Regions from separate parts of the Streptomyces sp. NPDC056987 genome, predicted to be linked through region 3. Evidence: riboswitches for the same ligand, from Rfam matches in the RefSeq annotation. Region 3 holds a riboswitch; each other region holds the start of a gene.

Region 1 (4,711 bases), on a different contig from region 3:
CGGTCGCGCCCCGTCCGTACGCCACCGGCACCCGGGCCCATCCCACGCTCTACTTCGGCGGCGCCTCCGAGGCCGCCGAACGGGTGTCGGCGGCGGAGGCGGACGTGCAGCTCTTCTGGGGCGAACCACTCGACGGCGTCGCCGAACGCATCGCGAGGCTGAAGGCGTTGAGCGAGGAGGTGGGCCGCAGGCACCGGCCTCTCCAGTTCGGCCTGCGGATCACCACGGTGGTGCGCGACACCACGGAGGAGGCCTGGCGGGCCGCCGAGGAGAAGGTCGCGCGGACGGCCCGGAGCGCGGGGGAGACCGCCTGGACGGAGAACGGCAGGACCGCCGCGGGACAGCAGAGGCTTCTCGACCTCGCGGCACGGGGCGAGGTCCTCGACACCTGCCTGTACACCGCCCCCGGCACCGTCGGCGGCAAAGGAGCGGCGACCACCTGGCTGGTCGGCTCCGCCGCAGACGTGGCCACGGCGCTGGACAACTACCGCGCCCTGGGCGTCACCCACTTCGTCCTCTCCGACACCCCGTACCAGCAGGAGACCGCCCGGGTCGGCGACCAACTGCTGCCCAGGCTGCGCTGACCGCCGTGGACGGCACGACGGCCGGCGCGGCGCCGCGCCCGCCCTCACGCCGCGTCGGACACCGCCCCGGTCCTGTCCCGGAAGGCGGGATGAGCGCCGAGGCGGCGTACGTACGCCCCGAGCCGGGGGTACGAGCAGAGGGTGCCGGCCGGGCCGAGGTGGACGAGCGCCACCCACAGGTCCACGTCCGCGGCCGTGAGCGTGTCGCCCAACGCGTGGGTGCCCGAGGCGAGCCGACGGTCCAGCAGGCCGAGTGCCGCCGACCGTTCCGAGGGCGGTCCGGCCGGGGTGACGTCCCGGTCCAGCAGGTCGCGCAGCGCGTCGATCTCCGGGACGAGGGCCGGCGGGTTGAGAGCGCGGTGACGGGCTCCGTCGTCGCCGGGGAGCAGGCCCCCGAGGTCGCGGAGAATGGCCGGGGTCTCGTTGCTGACGATGCGTCCGCTCCAGCGGTCGCGCAGCGCGGGCACGGTCAGCGGCCCGTCGTAGTGGTGCACCGTGGCCTCGTACGCGCCGCGCAACGAGGCGAAGGCCTCGGGCGTCCCGGCGGGACGGGTCAGGAGCGTGGTGGCGACCGACCCGCCGAGGCCGAGCAGGTCGAGGGTGATCGAGACACGCAGCGAGCGGGGACACCCCGCGGAGAGGTAGAGATCGTAGCGGTGCGGTGCCGGGTAGAAGCCCCCGGCCAGGCCGACGCCGATCCGGCTGTGGAAACGGTACGGCCGGGGGGAGGCCGCGGCCACCCCGGGGCGAAGGGCCGGCGCGGGAAGTGCCGACGCGGAAGGAGCCGGGGGACGACCGCCGGACACGGCCGTGCCGGGGCTGCGCAAAGTTGTCTCGGGCATGACTCTCCCTTTGGGGAACGAGGAGGCCACCGCCGCCTGGTGGGCACCGGCGGCCGGATGCGGAGCGACTGCGCTTCTCGCACCGGTCCGGATCGCACGGACCGGCGGCGGATCAGTAAGCGCTGGAGACACGCAACAGGTCGATGTGCAGGCGCCTCGTCAAGCCGTTCCTCGGCATTGCCACCCGTCTCACCTCCGGGGCCCGCGAGACGCGGGACCGCGCTTGCCCCGCCGCGTCGGCGGAACCCGGTCGTCACCCGGAGCACCCCGTCGCGGTGGAAGGGTTGCCTGTCGGCGGGCCGGGGCCGATGACCACACGAGCGGGCGGAACCCGCGCCGTGGGCGCTGACAATCGTGACCGTCCACATCAGTCTCGGTGCCCTCGGTGACGGCGTCAAGGAAGCCGGGTGCGCGGTCTCACCTGATGGTCACCCGCGTTGACATTCTTTTCGGGAGGTGCCTACCGTGCGGCGCACAACGGGAGCCCCCAGGGCCGGAGAAGCGGTGGTGACAGCGATGTACGGAGCTGACAGGACGGCCGCACACCGGCACCCGCGCCGTGTCCCGCTCCGCGCGGACCGCTCCGTCGGCCTGTCGGGCGTCAACAGCGCGCTGTGTCCGGCCCGTTGTCCCGCCCTCCGCCACTGTCCCGCCCTCTGCCACGACTGACGGTTCTCCCCGTCCCCGACGACCACCGCTGCCGCGGACCGGGACGGAGAAGAAGCCGGACAGCGGAATGAAAGCCACAGCCGCGTTGTTGCGCCTGCTGACCGGTGAGCGGCGCACCGAGGAGTGAGCGGCGCGCCCCAGGACAGCCGCGAGCGTGAGGCCGGCCGGGCCTCCGGGGCCGCCGGGCCGGAAAGGTGGAGGTGAGGCACATGCGTCCCGTGTCCCGTCACCGCGCCGTGGACCCGGCCCCGCCCCGCCGTCTGCACCTGTACTCCCGGACGCACATCGACCTGCTCCGCGTGGCCGGCGCGCTCTGTCGCCCCTGACCTGTTGCCCTCGCAGCCGCACCCCTCGTACGGGGACCGGCTCCCCGTACGGCTGATCAGGAAGGCGTCTCCCGATGTCCTCGTCACCCTCGCCGCTGCACCTCGCCGTCGCCCTCGACGGCGCCGGCTGGCACCCGGCCGCCTGGCGCGAGCCGGTCTCCCGCCCCCGCGAACTGCTGGACCCCGCCTACTGGACCGACCTCGTCACCGAGGCCGAGCACGGCCTGCTCGACTTCGTGACCATCGAGGACGCCCTCGGCCTCCAGTCCTCGTCCCTCACCGAACCCGACGGCCGCACCGACCAGGTACGCGGCCGTCTGGACGCTGTCCTCATCGCCGCGCGGGTCGCCCCGCTGACCCGCCACATCGGTGTGGTGCCGACGGTCGTGGCCACCCACACCGAGCCGTTCCACATCTCCAAGGCGATCGCCACCCTCGACTACGTGAGCACCGGCCGCGCCGGCCTGCGCGTACAGATCTCGGCACGCCGGAACGAGGCCGCGCACTTCGGACGCCGTACGGTCCCGCCGCTCCACGGCGAGGAGTACGCCACGCCTGCCGGGCACGAAGCCCTGTCCGACGCCTTCGACGAGGCCGCCGACCACGTCGAGGTCGTGCGCCGGCTCTGGGACAGCTGGGAGGACGACGCGGAGATCCGGGACGCCGCCACCGGCCGCTTCATCGACCGCGACAAACTCCACTACATCGACTTCGAGGGCAGGCACTTCGCCGTCAAGGGCCCCTCGATCACCCCCCGCCCGCCCCAGGGTCAGCCGATCGTCAGCGCCCTCGCCCACGCCACCATCCCCTACCGGCTGGTGGCCCGGGCCACCGACATCGGCTACGTCACCCCGTACGACGCCGCTCAGGCCCGCGCCGTCGTCGAGGAGATCCGCGCCGAGCAGTCGGCGGCGGGCCGCGCCGGCGAACCCCTGCACGTCTTCGGCGACCTGCTGGTCTTCCTCGACGACGATCCCGCCGAGGCCGTGGCCCGCCGGGAGCGCCTGGACGCCCTCGCGGGACAGCCGTACACCGGCGACGCCCCGGTCTTCACCGGAACCCCCGCCGGGCTCGCCGATCTGCTCCAGGAACTGCAGTCGTCGGGGCTGTCCGGCTTCCGGCTGCGTCCCGCCGTCGCCGGGCACGACCTCCCGGCGATCACCCGGGGCCTGGTCCCCGAACTCCAGCGCCGGGGCGCCTTCCGCCGCGCGTACGAGGCCGGCACCCTGCGCGGGCTGCTCGGCCTCTCCCGCCCCGCCAACCGCTACGCCGCCGCCCCGGCCGTCTGAGCCCGAAGGAGCCTCCTACCGTGAGCCAACCGCTCAAGCAGATCCACCTCGCGGCCCACTTCCCCGGCGTCAACAACACCACCGTGTGGAGCGCCCCCGAGGCCGACAGCCATATCGAGTTCAGCTCCTTCGCGCACTTCGCGCGGACCGCCGAACGCGCCAAGTTCGACTTCCTGTTCCTCGCCGAGGGGCTTCGGCTGCGTGAACAGGGCGGAAAAATATACGACTTGGACGTCGTCGGCCGACCCGACACCTTCACCGTCCTCGCCGCGCTGGCCGCCGTCACCGAACACCTCGGCCTGACCGGCACCATCAACTCCACCTTCAACGAGCCCTACGAGGTGGCCCGCCAGTTCGCCAGCCTCGACCACCTCTCGGGCGGCCGGGCCGCCTGGAACGTGGTCACCTCCTGGGACGCGTTCACCGGAGAGAACTTCCGGCGCGGCGGCTTCCTCCCGCAGGAGGAGCGCTACGCGCGCGCCAAGGAGTTCCTGGCCACCGCGAACGAACTCTTCGACTCCTGGCACGGGGACGAGATCGTCGCCGACCGGGAGACCGGCACGTTCCTGCGGGACGCACGCGCCGGAGCCTTCGTGCACCGGGGCCGGCACTTCGACATCCAGGGGCAGTTCAACGTCCCGCGCAGCCCGCAGGGCCGCCCGGTCATCTTCCAGGCCGGGGACTCCGACGAGGGACGCGAGTTCGCCGCGTCGAGCGCCGACGCCATCTTCAGCCGGTACGCCGCCCTCGCGGAAGGCCAGGCGTTCTACTCCGACGTCAAGGGCCGCCTGCCCCGGTACGGCCGGGGCGCCGACCAGCTGCTGATCCTGCCCGCCGCGAGCTTCGTACTCGGCGACACCGACGCGGAGGCGGAGGAACAGGCCCGTGAGGTACGCCGTTTGCAGGTGAGCGGGGCCACGGCCATCAAGCACCTGGAGTTCGTCTGGAACCGGGACCTGTCCGCGTACGACCCGGACGGCCCGCTCCCCGACATCGACCCC
Region 2 (4,711 bases), on a different contig from region 3:
CGCGAGTCCGGTGTCATCAAGCGGCTGCCGCACGGTGAGTTCATCGAGGTCCACACCCCGCTGGACCAGGGTGACCTGCACAAGCTGACCGCGCACGAGCAGTACGAGCCCGCCGAGCTGGGCCCCGAGACCGACGAGAACGGGGTACGCCGCAAGGTGTCGCCCGTCGAGAAGCTCAGGGTCAAGCTGAGCAAGGGCTACTACGGCGAGAACAACCAGCTCCCCAAGCCCACCGCGGAGGAGTACAAGGAGATCACCAGCGGCCACGGCCACCACTGATCGCCCGGCCTGACACAGGTCGCCACCACCGAGGGCCCCGGCCCGGTCTCCCCAGGGAGCCGGCCGGGGCCCTCGGCGTGCCACCCGCGGTGTCCTACGCGCCCGCGCGTCCGCGTCCGCAGTACGGGCACTCTTCCACCAGGGCCCGGGTCCGCCGATAGGCTTGCGGCCGGGCCGTACGCCGTCACACCGTACGAGGCCCACGCAGCCGTCCCAGACACCCAGGAGCGAGCATGAGCGCTGTTACCCCTGTCGGAGGCGACACCGTGGCGGCCCGCACCTGGCCGGGCGTGCTGAACCCCCTGCTGCGCGGCGAGAACCTGACCACCGACGACACGGCGTGGGCCATGGACCGCATCATGGGCGGCGAGGCCACCGACGCGCAGATCGCCGGCTTCGCGGTCGCGCTGCGGGCGAAGGGCGAGACCGTCGAGGAGGTCTCGGGGCTGGTCCGCGCCATGTACACGCACGCCCACACCATCGAGGTGCCCGGCCGTACGGTCGACATCGTGGGCACCGGCGGCGATCTCGCCAAGACCGTCAACATCTCCACCATGTCCGCGATCGTCGTGGCGGGCACGGGCGCCAAGGTCGTCAAGCACGGCAACCGCGCCTCGTCCTCCGCGAGCGGTGCCTCGGACGTACTGGAGAAGCTCGGCGTCAATCTGGAGCTGACGCCGGAGCGGGTCGCCGAGGTCGCGGAGGAGGCTGGCATCACGTTCTGCTTCGCGGTCAAGTTCCACCCGGCGCTGCGGTACGCGGCCAAGGCGCGCAAGGAGCTGGGCGCGCAGACCACCTTCAACATCCTCGGCCCGCTCACCAACCCGGCCCGGGTCAGAGCCCAGGCGGTGGGCGTGGCGGATGTCCGGATGGCGCCCATCGTCGCGGGGGTCCTCGCCGAGCGGGGCAACTCGTCGCTGGTCTTCCGCGGTGACGACGGGCTCGACGAGCTGACCACCACCGCGACCTCCCGGGTGTGGACCGTGCGGGACGGCAAGGTGACCGAGCAGCCCTTCGACCCGCGCGACGTCGGCCTGGACCTGGTCCCGGTGGAGGCGCTGCGCGGCGCGGACGCCTCGTACAACGCCGATGTCGCGCGCCGGCTGCTGGCGGGCGAGACCGGTCCCGTACGGGACGCGGTGCTGCTCAACTCGGCGGCGGCGCTGGTGGCGCTGGACCTGACGGGCGAGCCGCTGGAGAGCCAGCTCGCGGCGGGGATCGCGCGCGCCGCGGAGGCGATCGACTCGGGCGCGGCGCGGGACGCGCTGGCCCGCTGGGTGGCGGCCAGCAACGCCTGACCGGGCGCCGGGGAGGGGCCGGGACGCGGAGCGCGCGTCCCGGCCCCCCTTTCTGACCCTGAGCGTGCCCGTCCCGTATCGCGGACAGCACTTGGGGGGTCCGTGCCGCCGTGCGATACTTTCGGCCAAGGTCATGAGTGACAGCGATTAAGGCCCCGGCTCGCTGTCCGGCAACCCTCCGTCCGTGGCGGGGTGCCCCGGGTGAAGACCAGGCCGTGGGCAGCGAGGTCCGCGGCAAGCGCGGACCCCTTCTCACCTTTGGGGTCCTGGTCCTCAAGGGAGCAGTCTCGTGAGCAAGCGAATGCGTTAGGGCTCTTACGCCCCTTCTTCAACACGCCTCCGTACGGTCTCCTCCGTGCGTCGAGGCAACATCCGCATCTGGCGCCACCTCTGTCATGCCGTCATGCTGTGACGGCGCCGTGTGGGTCCTTGAAGCTGTTCCGACTCTTCTCGCCGGGAGACAACGCCATGTCCGCACGCCCCAACGCCTCCTTCTCCGCTGCCACCACCTCCACCACCGCCTCCGCCGGGTCCGAGGACCCCGCCTGTGGAGCACCGCTTCCGGTGCTCGGCCGCGATGTGACCGTCCCGCTCGTCACCGGCGGCGAGGTCACGTACGCGGCCCTCGACTACGCCGCCAGCGCCCCGGCCCTCCAGCGGGTGTGGGACGACGTCGCCGCCTACGCCCCGTACTACGGAAGCGTCCACCGCGGCGCCGGCTACCTCTCGCAGCTCTCCACCGACCTCTTCGAGAACAGCCGCCGCACCGTCGCGGAGTTCCTCGGCTGCCGCGCCGACGACCAGGTGGTCTTCACCCGCTCGACCACCGACTCCCTCAACCTGCTGGCGGCCGCGCTGCCGGCCGGCTGCCAGGTCTTCGTCTTCGAGACCGAGCACCACGCCTCCCTGCTGCCCTGGCGTGACGCCCGGGTCACCTACCTCAACGCCCCGCGCACCCCGGCGGAGGCCGTCGCGACCCTGGAGCGGGCGCTGGCCGAGCGCGACCCGGGCGCCCCGGCGCTGGTCTGCGTGACGGGCGCGTCCAATGTGACCGGTGAGCTGTGGCCCGTACGGGAGCTGACCGCCGCCGCGCACGCCCACGGCGCCCGGATCGTCCTCGACGCCGCGCAGCTCGTCCCGCACCAGGCCGTGGACATCGCGGAGCTGGGCGTCGACTGGGTCGCCTTCTCCGGCCACAAGCTGTACGCGCCGTTCGGCTCCGGGGTCCTCGCGGGCCGCGCCGACTGGCTCCAGGACGCCGAGCCGTATCTCGCGGGCGGCGGCGCCAGCCGCAAGGTGGCGCGCCGCGCCGACGGCGGGGTGGACGTCGACTGGCACGCCACGGCCGCCCGCCACGAGGCCGGCTCGCCCAATGTCATCGGCGTCTACGCGATCGCCTCCGCCTGCCAGGCGCTCACCGAGGCGGGGTTCGACGCGCTGGCCGAGCGGGAGCAGCGGCTGGTCGCCGAGGTGCGCGCGGGACTGGCGACGGTGCCCGAGGTCCAGGTGCTCTCGCTCTTCGGCGACGACGCGCCGCGGGTCGGCGTCCTGTCGTTCGTGGTGGAGGGGTGGAACAGCTCGCACTTCGCCGCCGCGCTCTCCGCCGAGTACGGCATCGGCGTACGGGACGGTCTGTTCTGCGCGCACCCGCTGGTCAGGACGCTGCTGGGCAGCGACCCGCAGGACCCGGGGGAGTGCGGCGCCCCGGAGGCCGAGCCGGGCGAGCGCTCGCTCAACGCGATCCGGGTCAGCTTCGGCGCGGGGACGCCGGACGAGCACGTGGAGCGCTTCGTGCGCGCGGTACGGGAGCTGGTGAGCGACGGCGCGCGGTGGAACTACCGTACGGAGGAAGGCCGTTGCGTCCCGGACCGGGACGGCGCCGCCGCGTAGCCCCGTACGAAGCCTGCTTGAGAGGCGGTCTACGCGTCGAGTCCGATCGCGAAGGCCGCCTCCAGGTCGTGCTGGGAGTACGTACGGAACGCGACGTGCGTGTCCGTGGCCTCGACGCCGGCGATCTTGCTGATCCGGCCGGGGATCACATCCGCCAGGTCGTCGTGTTTGGCGACCCGGACCATGGCGATCAGGTCGTACTGCCCGGTCACCGAGAAGACCTCGCTGACGCTGTCCAGGGCGGAGATCGCCTCGGCGATCTCGGGGATACGGTCCACGCTGGTCTTGATGAGCACGATCGCGGTGATCACGGTTGGCGTTCTCCCTCGGTGGCCGCCGGCTGGGCCCCTCACTCTATCGGTACGCCCGTACCGCACCCAGGCGAGGAGAATGCCCGCTTCGAAGCCCGCGGCGGCGGGGGAGAGCCATGAGGCCGTAGGGTTGCCGGGTGCCGTCCGCGGTTCGACGCCGCATCGCGGGGCACCGCTTAGGGACGATGGAAAAGAAGAGCAAGGGGACGCCAACGATGGCAGCACTTCCGACGGTTCCGCAGCCCACGGCCTCCACCCGGTGGCGCTGTACCTTGTGCGGCAATCTGACCAGGTTCGATGTGACGCGCTCGTCCAAGGTCGTCGAGTACGTCCATCTGGACCTGGCCGGGGAGCCGACGGTCGAGGAGCGTGAGGTGGTCAGTGAGACCATCGAGTCGGTGCGCTGCCGCTGGTGCAACGCCGTGGATCAGATCGAGCTGGTGGACAGGCCGGGTGCCGGTTCCTGAGGGAGCCGCCCGTAAGGGGTGGATGGGGTGACGGATCGTGGAGCAGCCCGCGAGCGGTGCTGAGCCGGCCGGTGCGGCCGGCGGTGACGCCGCGGAGGCGCTCGACCGCCCGCTCCCCGACGGCGTACGACGCAGGGTCGTCGCGCTCGTCTCGGACGCCTTCGGCGGGCTGACCGTCACCGAGCTGCCCGCCCAGCTGCGGCAGTACGCGCGCTTCACTCCGAACAGGCGTGCGAAATTCGCGGGTAACGCGATGGCTGCCGCGCTGGAGAGCGACCCCCTGTTCCGGCAGCGCATCGGCGAGCGGATCGGCCAGGCCCAGCCGGAGCTGGCCGCCGCCCTGGAGTCCGGGTCGCCCCCCGCCGCCGCGGACCCCGTCGACGTGGCCGCCGCCGCATATGTGCTCAGACCGCCCGGATGGGTGAAACTGGTCGCCGCCGCCGGTGAGGAGGCGCAGCGCGCCGAT
Region 3 (4,711 bases):
TCCCGGAAACGCTCAAACGTACGGCTCGTGTGACGTCCCCGGCCCCGGGAGCCTCCCCCCGTCCGGAGGCCGCCCGGAGGCCCGCTCGGAGTGCCCCCCCCCGGAGGCCGGCCCGGCGGGCTCTCAGTCGCGCCTCCCGCGCGCGGCGGCCAGCGCGACCACCCCCGCGCCCGTCAGCGCGAACGCCATCCCGCCCAGCAGCCACAGCCGCTCGGCCGTGGTGCCGACCTGAGCCAGCACCACCCAGGTCAGTTCCGAAGCCCCTGAAAACGTGTGATTCAGTCTCATGAGGGGGCAATGTAGACAAATGGTGCGATGATCTGATGTTACGCCGCGCGTCCGGCCGTGTACTCCGCGATCTCCCGCATCGGCGGGCGCTCCTCCGTGTCCACCGCGTGTGTCCGCGGTACGAAGCCGTCCTCGCCCCGCTCGAACTGCGTCAGCAGCGGCCGTACGAGATGGCCCCGCTGGAGCCGCAGCTGCGCCGTACGGTAGATCGCCGCGGCCATCCGCCCCAGCGCCCGGTCGTCCTGGTGGCGGTGGAGCCGTACCCCCACGTCCACCTGGGCCAGCGCGTCGAGCCCCACCGTGTGCAGCGCGTCCACCAGCAGGCCCAGCTCCACGCCGTACCCCACCGGGAACGGCAGCCGCTCCAGCAGCGAGCGGCGCGCCGCGTACTCCCCGCCCAGCGGCTGGACGAAGCCCGCCAGCCGGGGCCAGTGCAGGTTGAGCAGCGGGCGCGCCACCAGCTCGGTCACCCGCCCGCCCTGGCCGGACTCCGGCGCCGGCCCCTGGCGCAGCGGGCGGTCGTACATCGCCTTCACGAACTGCACCTCGGGCTCGGTGAGCAGCGGGCCCACGATCCCCGAGACGAAGTCCGGCGAGAACTCCCGCAGATCGGCGTCGACGAAGCACACGATGTCACCGCGCGTCACCAGCAGCGACCGCCACAGCACCTCGCCCTTCCCGGGCAGCGCGGGCAGCCGCGGCAGGATCGTGTCCCGGTGGACGACCCGCGCGCCCGCCGCCGCGGCGACCTCGGCCGTACGGTCGGCGGAGCCGGAGTCGATCACCACCAGCTCGTCGACCAGCCGGACCCGCTCCATCAGCTCGCGCCGGATGACGGCGACTATCGCGCCGACCGTCTCCTGCTCGTCGAGCGCCGGCAGGACCACGCTCACCGTGGCGCCGCGCGCCGCCTTCGCCGCCAGGAGCCGGTCGGGCGTACGGTCCCCCGCCGACCAGGAACGCCTGGTCAGCCAGTGCTCCACCTCTTCCAGCACGTTCGGTACTCCCTGCGCGCGTTCTCTGTCAGGTACGTGATGTCTCATGGCTCGTACGTCGGCACGCACACCGGCATACACGCCGCAACGTGATCCATCTCGCGGTGCGGACGACTATCTCAACCCTCCGCCCCTTCGGTTACAGTCTTGAACAACGCGAATGACCACGGCATGCCGGGGTCAGCACGTGAACAAACGCACCGGACCAAGGCTCCGGCGCCATAGCGCTCATCCAGAGGGACTGAGGGAACGGCCCGTTGAAGTCCCGGCAACCCTCCCGCCGACCATGAGGTCACGGTGGGGAAGGTGCCAATTCCGTCTCGTGGCGAAGTACGTCGCGAGGAAGATGAGGAGAAAGGGCCTCGCCATCATGGCTGTGCAGACCGTCCGGAGCGGTACCGACGCGACCGTCGACCTCGGACCCGCCGCCGCGCTCTCGTGCCGCGAATGCGGAGAGCGTTTCGACCTCGGCCCCATTTTCGCCTGTGCGAGCTGTTTCGGGCCGCTCGAAGTCGCGTACGACCTGCCGAGCGGGGACCCCGAAGAGCTGAAGAAGCGCATCGCCGAGGGCCCGGACAACATCTGGCGGTACGCGCCGCTGCTGCCCGTCCCCGCGGACGTCGCCTCGAAGCCCAACATCAACCCCGGCTTCACGAAGCTGGTCAAGGCCGACAACCTCGCCCGTGAGCTGGGGATCACCGGCTCGCTCCACATCAAGGACGACTCCGGCAACCCGACGCACTCCTTCAAGGACCGCGTCGTCGCCATCGCCGTCGAGGCCGCGCGCGCCTTCGGCTTCACCACCCTCTCCTGCTCCTCCACCGGCAACCTCGCGGGCGCCGTCGGCGCCGCGGCGGCCCGCGCCGGTTTCCGCTCCTGCGTCTTCATCCCGCACGACCTGGAGCAGGGCAAGGTCGTCATGGCCGCGGTGTACGGCGGCGACCTGGTCGGCATCAAGGGCAACTACGACGACGTCAACCGCTTCTGTTCCGAGCTCATCGGGGACCCGCTGGGCGAGGGCTGGGGCTTCGTCAACGTCAACCTGCGGCCGTACTACGGAGAGGGCTCCAAGACCCTCGCGTACGAGATCTGCGAGCAGCTCGGCTGGCGGCTGCCGGACCAGATCGTCATCCCGATCGCCTCCGGATCGCAGCTCACGAAGATCGACAAGGGACTCCAGGAGCTGATCAGGCTGGGGCTCGTCGAGGACCGCCCCTACAAGATCTTCGGCGCCCAGGCCGAGGGCTGCTCGCCGGTCTCCACCGCCTTCAAGGCCGGGCACGACGTCGTACGGCCGCAGAAGCCGGACACCATCGCCAAGTCCCTGGCGATCGGCAACCCGGCGGACGGCCCGTACGTCCTGGACATCGCCCGGCGCACCGGCGGCGCGGTGGAGGACGTGAACGACGGGCAGATCGTCGACGCGATCAAGCTGCTGGCGCGCACCGAGGGCATCTTCGCCGAGACCGCGGGCGGCGTGACCGTCGGCGTGACGAAGAAGCTCATCGAGGCCGGCGTCCTCGACCCGGCCCTCACCACGGTCGTCCTCAACACCGGTGACGGGCTCAAGACGCTGGACGCCGTGGCGCCGACCACGGGTCCGACGGCGACGATCCGCCCGAGCCTCGACGCGTTCCGCGAAGCCGGTCTTGCCGCGAGCTGATCACGCCGCCAAGCTGACCCCGCTGACGAACCGGGTGATCCTCCGTCAGGCCGATCACCCACTCCGACTCCGACTTCGCAGAAAGGTCCCATCATGAGCGTCAAGGTCCGTATCCCCACCATCCTCCGCACCTACACCGCCGGCCAGGCCGAAGTCCCCGCGGAGGGGGCGAACCTCTCCGAGGTCATCCAGTCCCTGGAGACGAGCCACCCGGGCATCGCCGCGCGCGTCCTGGACGACGACGGCAAGCTGCGCCGCTTCGTGAACGTGTACGTGAACGACGACGACGTCCGCTTCGAGCAGGGCCTGGAGACCGCCACCCCGGCGGGCGCGGGCATCTCCATCATCCCGGCGGTCGCCGGAGGCTGACGCCGCCGCGCTCCGTAAGGGAAACGGTCCTCTCCGCGACAGAAGCGGAGGGGACCGTTCTACATGGTTGAGCACGGTAGAGTAAGGGAACGCCCCGCCGTCGCCCGCTCCCAACGCGAGCGAGAACGCGACAACATGAGGGCAAAGTCCTGGCGCCGTATGTGGTGTACGTACCCTTTGCCCGGCCCGACTTGCCCCGGAACGCAGTGGATTCAGCACTATGCGTGTTCGGCCATGCCCAGATTTCTCGTCCGATTGACCTGTTGCAGAGGGCAGTTGGGCAGATACATTCAGCCGCGGTCGACGCGTTCCGGCGCGAAGTGTGGCCCCGTCCAAGGGCCAGTAATAGGGGAGTTGGCATGGCTCAGGGCACCGTCAAGTGGTTCAACGCGGAGAAGGGCTACGGCTTCATCGCGGTCGACGGTGGTGCGGATGTATTCGTCCACTACAGCGCGATCCAGATGGACGGTTACCGCACCCTTGAAGAAGGTCAGCGAGTGGAGTTCGAGATCTCGCAGGGCCAGAAGGGTCCGCAGGCGGACATGGTCAAGCTCGCCGTCTGATCCCGGCGCGATCGGCCACCGACGCACTCACGTACGCGGTCAGTACGCACTCTGCACCCACTCACGCATGAGGGGCCCGCATCCCGCACCGGGATACGGGCCCCTCACGCGTGTCCCCTCGGCTCCGGGGGCGAAGTCCTCAGGCGCTTGCGCCCACCCGCCGACCGGCCGCCACCCCTCGACGACCCCTGTAGGCGCTTGCACTCTCATGGGTCGAGTGCTAATTATTGGCGTTAGCACTCTGCGAGTGAGAGTGACAACTTAAGGACCGGGTCGGTGAGGCCCGAAGAGTCGTTGGGGCAAGGAACCAGCGGCTCTCAGGCCGTCCGTCGCGGGCGCCAGCGCGGTCCGGAGCAATCCTTCCCCAAGCTCTCAACTGCGTTCGAGCAGGGGAGACCCCATCCGTCCGGGAGGACCACTTCACATGGCCAAGATCATCGCGTTCGACGAGGAGGCACGGCGCGGTCTCGAGCGCGGGATGAACCAGCTCGCCGACGCCGTCAAGGTCACCCTTGGTCCCAAGGGCCGCAACGTCGTCCTCGAGAAGAAGTGGGGCGCCCCCACGATCACCAACGATGGTGTTTCCATCGCCAAGGAGATCGAGCTCGAGGACCCGTACGAGAAGATCGGCGCCGAGCTGGTCAAGGAAGTCGCCAAGAAGACGGACGACGTCGCCGGTGACGGTACGACCACCGCGACCGTCCTCGCCCAGGCGCTCGTCCGCGAGGGCCTGCGCAACGTGGCGGCCGGCGCCAACCCGATGGCCCTCAAGCGCGGCATCGAGAAGGCCGTCGAGGCCGTCTCCGGCGCCCTGCTGGAGCAGGCCAAGGACG
Region 4 (4,711 bases), on a different contig from region 3:
GGGCGTACGGGATCCCGCCGGATCGGATCCGGGCGTACAGGATCCCGTCGGGCCGGCCCCGGGCGCGCGGATCGCGGTGGCTGGCGCGGGCGCCAGGGAGAGGGAAACGGTCTCCGCCTCGGTGTGGACGCGCAGTTCGCCGCCGTCGGCCAGGACGGCGTCGTCGCAGAGCACCAGCCGCTCCGCGCCCCAGATCCGGACCCGCTGGAGGCGGCGCGCCTGCTCCTCGGTGAGGAAGAGCAGCCGGACCGGCCCCTCGGGCCCGCTCACGGTCACCGCCGCCTCCGTGCCCGGTGCGGTGACCTCCACGACCACCGCCGCGCCGTCCCGCCCGGCGGTCCGCGCGGGACCCGACACCACGGCCCCGGCGGGCAGCGGGAACTGCGGGGTGATCCCCGCCGTGGCGGCGAACACCGCGGTCGGCACCCCGTCGATCTCCAGCCGGGTCAGCGGCTGCGCGCTCACCCAGTCGAGCCGTACGCCGGGCCCCGCCTCGTACCCGAGGGGCCACACGAAGTGCGCGCCGCCGGGCACGGTCACCGGCGTGGCGGGCAACTGCCGGGCGCAGCCGTCGAGTTCGACCCGGAAGCGCACCTCGCGGTGGTCGGGGAGGGGCTCGTGGGGCTGGTGGTTGTTGACGAAGAGGAAGCCCTCCGTACCGCTGGAGCGCACCGCCCAGCGGAGCGTGGACCGGTCGTCGAGGCCGGCCGGTGTCACGTCGGGCAGCCGCAGCGGCATGTCCGCGAGCCGCGCCCCGGAGTCCTGGATCAGCAGGTGCTGCGCGCGCAGCGCGTGGAACGAGGGGCGCACCTGCCCGTACTCACCCAGCGGGGCCTGGAAGTCGTAGCTGACGGCCGGCAGGTCGTTGGGGTAACCGGTGGCGTGCGACTCCTGGTTGGGCAGCGCGAGATCCAGCCGCTGCGAACAGCCGTGGTACAGGTAGTACCCCTGCCAGACCGAGCCGCTGCCCAGCTTCGCCAGCGCGAGCGCGGAGATGTCCGCGGTCCGTACCAGGGGCCGCCGGTGGTACGCGACGGCCATGCCCGCGCCGAGTTCGCAGGTGATGTACGGGTAGCGGCCGTCGTCCGGCACCCCGTGGCCCGCCCGCACCGCGGGGCGCAGATCGGCGCCGATGTTCGGGTCGTCCCTGACCGGGGTGAAGACGTAGTGTCGGCGCATCTCCCGGGCCCACCCGCCGTGCGCCGGGAGCCAGAAGGCCTCCGGATAGCCGCCGTACACCGGCAGCAGGACGTCGCGCGGCAGATCGGCGGCGTCCCATCCGGTGGCGGTCCACAGCGGGGCGGCGATGCCCGCGGCCGCCGCGAGGCGGCGGAGCGTCGCGAGGTGGCCGGGCGCGTCGTACAGCTCGTTCTCGATCTGTACGGCGACGACGGGGCCGCCCTCGTCGTACGAGAGGCCGCGCAGCTCATGGCCGATCCGGGCGAAGTACCGCTCGACGAGGGCCAGATAGGCCGGGTCGTCGGTGCGCGGGGCGCAGCCGGTGCCGTCGAGCCAGTCGGGGAAGCCGCCGCCCCGGCACTCGCCGTGCGACCAGGGACCGACCCGTACGGCGACGGACAGCCCGAGTCCGGCGCAGAGCAGGACGAAGCGGCGCACATCGAGACCGCCGTCGAACCGGAAGGCGCCGCGGGTCTCCTCGTGCTGGTTCCAGAAGAGGTAGGTGGCCACGGTGTCGACCCCGCCCGCGCGGATCTTCAGCAGTTCCTCGCGCCACTCGGCGGCGGGGTAGCGGCTGAAGTGGAACTCCGCCATGACGGGCAGCCAGGGGACCCGGCCCCGCAGGATTCTGCGGCTGTCGGGGACCAGGGGAGCGGGGACGCCGTCCGGGCTGCCCATCCTCAGGTGCCCCGTCGGGCCGGGGAGCGGAGCGGTCAGGTCATGAGTGCGCAGCGACAACACGACGGGCGGCTCCTGCGTCGACGACGGCTCGGGAGATCGCTTCATCGTCGGCACGCTCCCGGACCGTGTCAAGAAGTATTCCTAATTAATGAATGGCCTGATGGTGGTGCCGGTGCCGACGCGGTGGCGCCCGGGTGGCGGTGACGCCCGGCCACGTGGGCAGATATTTATACAGCTTTGTCCTGAATCGTCCACCCTGTGATCGAGGTGTGATCATCATGTGATCCGCCTCATCTTCAGAAACCAGCCACAGAGTGTTACGTTTTTGGCCGTCACGAGTCCCAGCGACAAGCCCCGGCTTGCTGGGCGGCAACCCTCCTTCTGCGGTGGGGTGCCCCGGGTGATGACACGGCTCCACGCGCACACCGATGTGCCGGGAGCAAGCGCGGACCTGTCACCCAGGTCCAGTACCTGTGACGGGAGCACGAGATGACAGCGGACGTGATGCCTCAGGGCACGTCGTCATGGTGCCCCGCCCAGCGGCCCCCGCTCGACGAGCGGCCGGCGAACCATCACCCACGGGCCGGCGCGCCGTTCGCCGTCACCCCGCACCGAGGAGTCCTGCCCTCATGAGAGCTGCCCTGCCACGCCCACGCGGGCGACGCCCCCTGCTGGTCCTCGCCTCGGCCGCCACTGTCCTCGCCGCCGTCGCCGGCTGCGGGGTCGACACCGGCGGCTCCTCCGGCGGCTCCGGCGACGGAGGGTCCGGCTCCAAGGGGGAGCAGATCACCGTCACGGCCTTCGCGGGCCCCTGGGGCGAGCTGTTCAAGAAGTCCTTCGTCGCCCCGTTCGAGAAGGACACCGGCATCAAGGTGAACCTCGTCTACGGCGCCGACTCCGCCTGGCTCACCAAGCTCCGTGCCGCGGGCGGGAAGAACGCGCCGTTCGACGTCGTCGCCCTCACCCCCGGCTCCCTGCACCAGGCCGTCGGCGGTGGCCTCCTCCAGCCGCTGAAGACGGGCGACCTCAGCCACTGGAAGCAGCTCGACCCGGTGCTCACCCAGCAGTCCACGGTCGAGGGCGCCTCCTACGGCGTGCCGCTGACCACCGGCTCCAACGGGCTGCTGTACCGCACCGACAAGATCAAGCAGGCGCCCCGCGACTGGACCGACATCTTCGACAAGAAGTACTGCGGCCATGTCGCCCTGCCCCCGCTCACCTACAACGCGGGCCTGGAGTTCTTCTCCGCGCTGGTCTCCCAGGACGGCGGCAAGCTCTCCGACCCCGCCGATGTCGACAAGGCGTTCAAGAAGCTCGAAGGGCTCAAGGACTGCGTCTCGGCGTTCCCGGCGGACGCGGGCAGCGTCTCCACCGTCCTCCAGAACGGCGACGCCTGGATCGTGCCCTTCTGGGACGGCCGGGCCTTCGCCATGGCCAAGGAGGGGCAGCCGATCGGCTTCAGCTACCCCGCCTCCGGCGCCGTCGGCGCGCTGACCTCGTACTACGTCCCCGAGGGCAGCGCGCACACCGAGGCCGCCTACAAGTTCCTCGACTACCTCAGCGCCGCCCAGTACCAGAAGCCCTTCGCCGAGGGGACCTTCTACGGCGCGGGCAACGACACCATCGACTACAGCCCCGACTTCAAGGCGAAGGTCAAGTACGGCGAGGCCGTCTACAAGACGTTCACCTGGGTCGACTACAAGACGGCGACCCCCAAGCTGAATGAATGGCAGCAGCGGTGGAATCAGATCTTCAAGTGACCGGGCAGCGTGACGACGCCGGCGGCGGGACCGCCGCGCACATCGAGATCGAGGGCCTGGCCGCCGGGTACGAGGGGCAGCGCATCCTCGACGTCGGCCGGCTCTCCATCAGGCGCGGCGAGTTCCTCTCCGTCCTCGGCCCCAGCGGCTGCGGCAAGACGACTCTCCTCAACAGCCTGGCGGGGTTCGTCCGGCCCACCGCGGGCCGGATCACCCTGGACGGCACGGACCTCACCGACGTTCCCACGCACCGCAGGGGGCTCGGCCTGGTCTTCCAGAACTACGCGCTCTTCCCGCACATGACCGTCGCAGGCAACGTGGCGTACGGCCTGAAGGTGCGCCGCACCGAGCGCGCCGAGCGGGACGAACGCGTCGCCGAGGCGCTGCGCCTCGTCGGCCTGGAGGCGTACGCGGACCGCAGGCCGCGGCAGCTCTCCGGCGGCCAGCAGCAGCGGGTCGCCGTGGCCCGCGCGCTGGCCACCCGGCCCGCCGTGCTGCTGCTCGACGAGCCGCTGTCCAACCTCGACGCCAAACTGCGCCGCGAGATGCGGGTGGAGCTGCGGGAGCTCCAGCAGCGCCTCGGCATCACCATGGTCTTCGTCACGCACGACCAGGAAGAGGCGATGTCGCTCTCCGACCGGATCGCCGTGATGAACGGCGGCCGGGTCGAACAGCTCGGCACGCCCACCGAGGTGTACCGGACGCCCGCCACCCGCTTCGTCGCCGAGTTCATCGGCGCGGCCAACATCCTGGAGGGCACCGGAGCCCGCGACGGGACGCTCCACGTCGGCGGGGTACGGCTGCATTCCGGCCTCGCCACGCTGCCCGACGGGGACCCGGTCACGCTCGCCGTACGGCCGGAACGCGTCACCGTCACGGCCGCCGAGACGGAGGCCGAGGCGGCGGCCAAGAACGACGGCGGCGCGGACGCCGGAGCCGCGGCCGACACGGACGCCGGAGCCCCGACCGGAGCCGTCCGCGGCTCCGGGATCGTCGGCTACCGGGCGTTCACCGGCGAGGCGTGGCAGGCGCAGATCGTCGTCGCCGAGGGCGTCGCGGTCAACGCCAGAACCGCCGAGGAGCCCCCGGCC

What was found. A riboswitch is a leader RNA that binds a small molecule or an ion and turns the genes downstream of it on or off. The one in region 3 is predicted to bind S-adenosylmethionine.
Region 1: linked by a shared signal. The riboswitch ahead of ACFTZC_RS29460 (putative leader peptide) and the one ahead of thrC (threonine synthase) in region 3 are both predicted to bind S-adenosylmethionine.
Region 2: linked by a shared signal. The riboswitch ahead of ACFTZC_RS10575 (aminotransferase class V-fold PLP-dependent enzyme) and the one ahead of thrC (threonine synthase) in region 3 are both predicted to bind S-adenosylmethionine.
Region 4: linked by a shared signal. The riboswitch ahead of ACFTZC_RS10195 (PotD/PotF family extracellular solute-binding protein) and the one ahead of thrC (threonine synthase) in region 3 are both predicted to bind S-adenosylmethionine.

Annotation. Positions count from the first base shown of each region.
Region 1 is NZ_JBHURV010000030.1:65,189-69,899, forward strand. Features, by position in the region: gene ACFTZC_RS29450 (LLM class flavin-dependent oxidoreductase) at 1-584, shown strand, start outside; gene ACFTZC_RS29455 (glutathione S-transferase C-terminal domain-containing protein) at 629-1,426, opposite strand; gene ACFTZC_RS29460 (putative leader peptide) at 1,539-1,604, opposite strand; SAM riboswitch class IV at 1,641-1,786, opposite strand; gene ACFTZC_RS29465 (putative leader peptide) at 2,305-2,421, shown strand; gene ACFTZC_RS29470 (LLM class flavin-dependent oxidoreductase) at 2,496-3,710, shown strand; gene ACFTZC_RS29475 (NtaA/DmoA family FMN-dependent monooxygenase) at 3,731-4,711, shown strand, end outside.
Region 2 is NZ_JBHURV010000007.1:39,270-43,980, reverse strand. Features, by position in the region: gene ACFTZC_RS10585 (cytochrome bc complex cytochrome b subunit) at 1-279, shown strand, start outside; gene trpD (anthranilate phosphoribosyltransferase) at 513-1,577, shown strand; SAM riboswitch class IV at 1,707-1,824, shown strand; gene ACFTZC_RS10575 (aminotransferase class V-fold PLP-dependent enzyme) at 2,046-3,467, shown strand; gene ACFTZC_RS10570 (Lrp/AsnC family transcriptional regulator) at 3,497-3,778, opposite strand; gene ACFTZC_RS10565 (hypothetical protein) at 3,994-4,245, shown strand; gene ACFTZC_RS10560 (NYN domain-containing protein) at 4,283-4,711, shown strand, end outside.
Region 3 is NZ_JBHURV010000002.1:389,429-394,139, reverse strand. Features, by position in the region: gene ACFTZC_RS04080 (hypothetical protein) at 124-288, opposite strand; gene ACFTZC_RS04075 (glucosyl-3-phosphoglycerate synthase) at 327-1,283, opposite strand; SAM riboswitch class I at 1,509-1,636, shown strand; gene thrC (threonine synthase) at 1,654-2,946, shown strand; gene ACFTZC_RS04065 (MoaD/ThiS family protein) at 3,040-3,315, shown strand; gene ACFTZC_RS04060 (cold-shock protein) at 3,675-3,878, shown strand; gene groL (chaperonin GroEL) at 4,303-4,711, shown strand, end outside.
Region 4 is NZ_JBHURV010000006.1:264,690-269,400, forward strand. Features, by position in the region: gene ACFTZC_RS10190 (beta-galactosidase) at 1-1,965, opposite strand, end outside; SAM riboswitch class IV at 2,191-2,312, shown strand; gene ACFTZC_RS10195 (PotD/PotF family extracellular solute-binding protein) at 2,490-3,620, shown strand; gene ACFTZC_RS10200 (ABC transporter ATP-binding protein) at 3,617-4,711, shown strand, end outside.